One region of the Bacillus sp. LH1 genome, then DNA from elsewhere that is predicted to be linked to it. Evidence: riboswitches for the same ligand, from Rfam matches in the RefSeq annotation. Region 1 holds a riboswitch; the other holds the start of a gene.
The links. A riboswitch is a leader RNA that binds a small molecule or an ion and turns the genes downstream of it on or off. The one in region 1 is predicted to bind cyclic di-AMP.

Region 1 (3,415 bases):
AAGATAGTAAGGAAGCTGCAAAAGTATTGCACAAATTAGGTGCTAAATATGTGCTTATGAAGGGCGGACATGCAGAATATCAAGGGAATGAAGTAATTGATTTCCTCTTTGATGGAGAAGAATTTATTGAGTTTAGAAGCGAGCGAATTCCTTCAAAGCAAACGCATGGAAGTGGGTGTACATTTGCTTCAGCGGTTACAGCAGGACTTGCGAAAGGATACTCAATTGAAGATGCTGTTCAAGAAGCAAAACGATTTATTAGTATAGCAATTGAAGAGCCATTGAATATTGGTAGTGGTCATGGACCGACGAATCATTTTGCGTATAAAGTGAATAGAACGCGTGTATAGATAAGTGAAAAGCCAGTTTTATAACTGGCTTTTTTTCTGTTTACTTTTTCAAAATACAGGAGTAATATATCAGCCAGAATACATTTTTTTGTAAACGCTGAGTCCAATTATATGGAGCGGAGGAACCAATTTGTGCAGTGTCACTAGGGGTGAATCTTTCAAGTTTGAAAGTAGGGCTACTCTCAAAGTCCGAATCCGACAGCTAACTTCGTAAGCGTCTTGAGAGAGGACGGTGCCATGATGGATACATCACTTCATCGATCTGATTAGTATAGGGGAATATCAATCTATGTTTGATTTCTTTTATACTAAGGAGGATGAGGTACATGGAACTAACACTTATTTGTGTTGGAGAAGAAAGTAAGGTAAATAGTTTAAGAGATTTAGTATCATTTCAACATGAGTTAATTATTTTTACAGCAAATGAAGAGATAGCGGCTGAAGTTAGGAATTGTGGGTTTGATTGGACTTATAGCTGCAGTAAGGAGCAGGACTTTACTAGTATTTGTGAGTGTATTAAGAAGGTGATTTTACTAGGGGATGAGCTTCCAATCGTTAGTTTTTTCACAGAACACATTCGCTTTTCTTTTCAAGCACCTATTACTGTTGTTACAAGGAATAAACGATATCCAGCGAGGCTCTATGAAACAATTGGAGCTAAGTTTGTCGTGTTTACAAATTGTGATAATATTTCTTTTTTATTTTTTGAATAGGGCGGGGGAAGAAATGATGAAGGTACTATTACTTGGAGATATAGCAAATCGTTGGGCAGTATCGGTAGAGCGAGTTCAAGAATTGGTTCAGATCGATCCCCTTTTTCCAGGGCCGTATATTATATTACCATCAAAAGATGCTTTGTATTTAGAGGTAGATATTACCGAGTATGAGCAGCTACATGCAGAATTGACACAAGTTTATATTCGCGGGAGAAATTTACGTGCATTTTTACGAGGAGAATAAAGGTTGAATAAAAAAGAGCGAATGCTGAGTGCAACAAGCTATGCACTTCATGTCATTCGCTTTTTTTATTTCATATTTAAAAGGTCATTTTTAAGAAAAGAAAAGAGAAATAAAGAAAATAGATGAAATAACAGTAATAATCTTCAATGTAAGCGTTTAAATGAATGTAAATATTATTATTTTCAGTAATTTACCCCTTTACAAGTGAAATATAGAGGAGTATATTTACTCTCATAAATCATTCATAAAATTTCCAAAAAAACCTAAAATCGCTGAGTTCCAGAAATGGAGCGGGGGAACCAATTTTGTGCATCGTCACTTGGGGTGAATCTTTCAGTTTTGAAAGTAGGGCTACTCTTTAGGCCCGAATCCGACAGCTAACCTCGTAAGCGTTTAGAGAGGAGGTTTACTTTTTGTTGTTCATTTTTTGAACACTGAGTAGAGCTCAGTGTTCTTTTTTAATATTTAAATGGTAAATTTTAACAAAAAGAGAGGGATAGTTATGTTAGATGTTGTAATGGTCGGGATTTTTATTTTATTAGTTGCATCGATGGCAAGTCTTGCAAGTTGGTCAGATAAAGTTGTGAAAGAAGGAAAGCAATCATGATGATTGTCTTATCGGTTATTGTCGCAGCAATTACAGTGTATTTAGTGTATGCATTATTAAATCCAGAGAAGTTTTAATTAGGGGGAATCATTCATTATGATTTGGGTTGCAGTCATTATTACAATGCTCTTGTTTATTTTAGTAGCAAAGCCAACGGGGATTTATTTAGAAAAAGCTTTTCAAGGTAGCAAAACGTTAGATAAAGTATTCGGGCCTTTTGAAAAACTTATTTTTAAAATTACGGGTGTAAAAGCATACAATCAAACGTGGAAACAGTACGCATTATCATTAGTTTTATTAAATGGATTTATGATCGTTGTCGTATACTTCATTTTCAGATTACAAGGTGTGCTGCCGCTAAATCCAGCACATATTGAAGGGATGGAGCCTACGCTCGCTTTTAATACAGCGATTAGTTTTATGGCTGATACAAATTTACAGCATTATAGCGGTGAAAATGGTTTATCCTATTTATCACAATTAATCGGGATTACATTTTTAATGTTTGCGGCACCAGCAACGACATTAGCGCTCGTTATGGCTTTTATAAGAGGACTTGCTGGAAAAGAACTTGGTAACTTTTTCGTTGATTTTACGAGAGCGTTAACGAGAGTGTTTCTTCCTATTGCATTTATTGCGGCACTAGTTTTTGTCGCACTTGGCGTACCACAAACGTTAGATGGGGCGGTTACAGCACAAACGATTGAAGGTGCAAAGCAAAGTATTTTACGTGGACCTGTTGCATCATTCGTTTCCATTAAGGAACTTGGAAATAACGGCGGTGGATTTTTCGGAGCAAATTCTACGCATCCTTTCGAAAATCCAGGACAAATGAGTAATATTTTGCAAATGATGCTTATGATGTTATTACCAACAGCACTTCCATTTACGTACGGACGAATGGTCGGAAATAAAAAACAAGGCCGCATCCTTTTCGTGTCACTATTTATGGTATTTTTACTAGGGTTTATAACGATTACGACATCTGAACTAAACGGGAACCCGGCATTAAATGGAATGGGTATCGAACATGTACAAGGAAGTACAGAAGGGAAAGAAGTACGATTTGGAACAGTATTTTCTTCACTATACGCAACGGTAACGACAGCTGCTGAAACAGGCGCTGTTAATACGATGCATGATACGTTAACACCAATTGGCGGTTTAGTTCCGCTTGTAAATATGATGTTAAATACTGTGTATGGCGGCGTTGGAGCAGGTTTTGTAAACATTATTATGTATGCAATTATCGCGGTGTTTATATCTGGGTTAATGGTTGGACGGACACCAGAGTTTTTAGGTAAAAAGATTGAAGGTAAGGAAATGAAATTAATCGCGGTCACGATTTTATTTCATCCATTGCTCATTTTAGGATTTTCGGCATTAGCTCTTTCAACAAATTTAGGGACGGATGCTATTTCTCATTCCGGTTTCCACGGTTTGACGCAAGTGGTATATGAATATACATCGTCAGCTGCGAATAACGGATCTGGATTTG
Region 2 (3,415 bases), 1.1 Mb from region 1:
ACGGGGATTTTTCCTTCCGACCGAAATTAATAACGAAAGAAGAGCGAACTTCTCCATTTGATGTTATTTTATTTTCAACAAAAGCGTATCACTTAAACGAGGCAATTCAAGATTTGAAGCCGTTTGTTGGCGAAAATACTGTAATCATTCCATTGTTAAATGGTATCGCTCATTTATCGCTATTACAAAAAGAATTCGGCGAAGAAAAAGTAATTGGCGGTTTATGCTTTATCGAGACGACGTTAAACGATCAAGGAGAAATTGTACAAACCAGCGCTGCCAACAGACTTGTGTTTGGAGAAATTAAGTCTCAAAATTCAGAGAGAGTAAAGCATATTTCTAAAGCATTTTCAGGTACGAAATCTAGTTTTGTTTTAAGTGAAAATATTACGCAAGATATGTGGCATAAATATTTATTTATTACTGTAATGTCAGGTGTGACAACGTTAATGCGTGCACCAATTGGACCAATCCGTGAAAGTGAAGGCGGCCGTGATTTTATCCGTAATGTGTTTGAGGAATCTGTACAAATCATGAGAGTATTAGGAGCTCCAGTAAAGGCTAATATTGCCCAGGAACATATGAAAACGATTGATAAAATTTCGTATGATATGAAGTCATCAATGCAACGTGATATGGAAAAGGGTTCGTTTATTGAAGGGAAGCACTTGCAAGGATATTTACTGGATGTAGCAGAGCAATTTTCTATAGCGGCACCATTATTAGGCACTATATATCAAAATTTAAAGGTGTATGAAGAGATGACCTTTAACAGATCTGTAATAGAATTAGATGTATGAAAAAATAAAAAAGATAGCAATATATAAGTGTATTGCTATCTTTTTTATTTTTTGTATGACAAATTATTTATTTCTTTTCGTTCTATCTGTCAAATTTATTTCCTGTTCACGTTTACCATATAACTGATTAATTTCATTTGCTACTGCATCTAAATATGAATCGGAAAAAATAGGCTTCTTTTCTTTAGACATATGGGTCTCCTTTGCGGATTTTTTAGTATTCATTATGTATATTTCTCAGTGGATTATGCGCAATCATTTTAATTTTTTTCTTATTAAAAATTTTTGTTTACTTTTTGAAAATAAAGGAGTATTATAATCCACAGTTTCAATTTTCTAAATCGCTGAAACCGCATGGTACGGGGGACCCGTTTTTACGGATTAGTACATAATCCGATGGGGTGAATCCTTGAAAAGGTAGGGCTACTCATAGGCCCGAATCCGACAGCTAACCTCGTAAGCGTTATATTGAGAAGGAAGGTGGAGCTTGTGCGACAAAAAAAATAATGTCTACAAGTCTATTTCGCTATGGCTTGTAGACATTTTTTGTTTTCTGAGGAAATCGTTTACTGGCTGTAACAAGCAGTAAAGTTCGTACAAAATTATTGGAGAGTGGACAGCATTGGTTTCATCTATTAAAAGATTTTTAATTGGAAGACCGTTAAAATCAACGGAGCTTGGAGAACAGAAGCTTAATAAAACGAAAGCTTTAGCTATTTTATCTTCTGACGCATTGTCATCAGTTGCTTACGGTCCAGAGCAAATTTTAATTGCTTTAGCAGGTGTTGGAGCGATCGCTTATTGGTATTCCATTCCGATCGCTGTTGGGGTATTAGTATTATTGACAGCCCTTATTTTATCTTATCGTCAAATTATTTTTGCTTATCCGCATGGCGGGGGAGCGTATGTTGTATCAAAAGAAAATTTAGGGATGAATCCAGGCTTAATTGCTGGAGGATCTTTATTAGTTGACTATATTTTAACTGTTGCGGTAAGTGTGTCCGCTGGTACAGATGCAATTACGTCTGCATTTCCTAGCTTACATGCACACAACGTAATTATTGCGGTTATATTTGTTATATTAATTACGATCTTAAATTTAAGAGGAGTAACGGAATCAGCTTCCGTTTTAGCATATCCTGTTTATTTATTCGTTTTAGCATTATTTATATTAATTGGTGTAGGCATATATAATATTTTAACTGGTCATGTTTCACCCACTTTACATGCGCCGATTGGTACACCAGTTGCAGGGATTAGTTTATTTTTATTACTAAGAGCATTTGCATCAGGTAGTTCTGCTTTAACAGGTGTTGAAGCAATTTCAAATGCAATTCCGAACTTTAAAGATCCTGCGCCAAACAATGCTGCAAAAACATTGCTTGCAATGGGTGCATTACTTGCTGTGTTATTTTCAGGAATTGTGTTTTTAGCCTATTATTACGGAGTGACTCCGAGTAAAGAAGTAACAGTTGTTTCTCAAATTGCTGAACAAACATTTGGACGTAATTTCATGTACTATTTCATACAAGGTACAACAGCTTTAATATTAATTCTTGCTGCTAATACAGGTTATTCTGCATTTCCTTTATTAGCGGTTAACCTGGCAAAAGATAAATTCATACCGAGAATGTTTACGATTAGAGGAGACCGTCTAGGTTACTCAAACGGTATTATTATACTTGGAGTTGCTTCGATTATTTTAATTGTAGCTTTCCAAGGACAAACAGAACATTTAATTCCACTATATGCAGTAGGTGTATTTATTCCATTTACACTTTCTCAAACAGGAATGGTATTAAAATGGCTTCGCGAAAAGCCTGAAGGATGGGCTTTAAGATTAACGGTTAATTTAATTGGTGCAGTTATTAGTTTTATCGTAATGAGCATGTTCTTTTTAACTAAATTTGCACAAGTTTGGTCGATTCTTATTTTCTTACCAGTTATTATCTTCTTATTCCATCGAATTAAGAAGCATTATGATGCAGTGGGTGATCAATTAAGTTTAAAAACTTGCGAGCCTCTTATTCCGATTGAGGGGAATGTAATTGTCGTTCCTGTAGCAGGTATGACGCATGTAGTAGAAAATTCATTGAACTATGCGAAGTCTCTTTCGGCAGATCAAGTTATCGCTGTATATGTTGCTTTTGACAGAGAAGAAGAAAAGAAATTTGAAGAGAAATGGAAGAAGTGGCAACCTGAAGTAAGGCTTGTTACATTACATTCTCATTATAGAAGTATTATTCAGCCGCTAACGAAGTTCATTGATACAGTGCAATATAAGGCAAGTGAATCGAATTACCGCGTTACGGTCGTTATACCACAGTTCATTCCGAAAAAAGGTTGGCATAACATTCTTCATAATCAATCCAGTTTACTCATACGTGCGTATTTACTTTATAAAAGAAATGTTGTTATTACGACAGTTCCATATCATTTGAAAAAATAAGAAGATTTTTTAAGGATAGTTTCATGAAAATGAAGCTATCCTTTTTGTGTATATGCTATGCATAATTGCATATGGATTTAAAAATTATATTAATATAATTTTATCGGTTATTTGCAAGTAGTGTTTTCTGTTGTGATATGTAGATATTTCAATCGATAAAGTGAAT

Region 2: it holds a riboswitch for cyclic di-AMP, as region 1 does, so the genes downstream of both, ACX9TM_RS09790 (APC family permease) here and ACX9TM_RS03935 (SipW-dependent-type signal peptide-containing protein) in region 1, are expected to answer to the same signal.

The regions. Positions count from the first base shown of each region.
Region 1 is NZ_CM175007.1:762,936-766,350, forward strand. Features, by position in the region: gene thiD (bifunctional hydroxymethylpyrimidine kinase/phosphomethylpyrimidine kinase) at 1-350, shown strand, start outside; cyclic di-AMP (ydaO/yuaA leader) riboswitch at 436-583, shown strand; gene ACX9TM_RS03925 (hypothetical protein) at 677-1,063, shown strand; gene ACX9TM_RS03930 (hypothetical protein) at 1,077-1,310, shown strand; cyclic di-AMP (ydaO/yuaA leader) riboswitch at 1,571-1,716, shown strand; gene ACX9TM_RS03935 (SipW-dependent-type signal peptide-containing protein) at 1,813-1,917, shown strand; gene kdpF (K(+)-transporting ATPase subunit F) at 1,917-1,994, shown strand; gene kdpA (potassium-transporting ATPase subunit KdpA) at 2,014-3,415, shown strand, end outside.
Region 2 is NZ_CM175007.1:1,849,931-1,853,345, forward strand. Features, by position in the region: gene panE (2-dehydropantoate 2-reductase) at 1-800, shown strand, start outside; gene ACX9TM_RS09785 (hypothetical protein) at 864-992, opposite strand; cyclic di-AMP (ydaO/yuaA leader) riboswitch at 1,133-1,278, shown strand; gene ACX9TM_RS09790 (APC family permease) at 1,423-3,249, shown strand.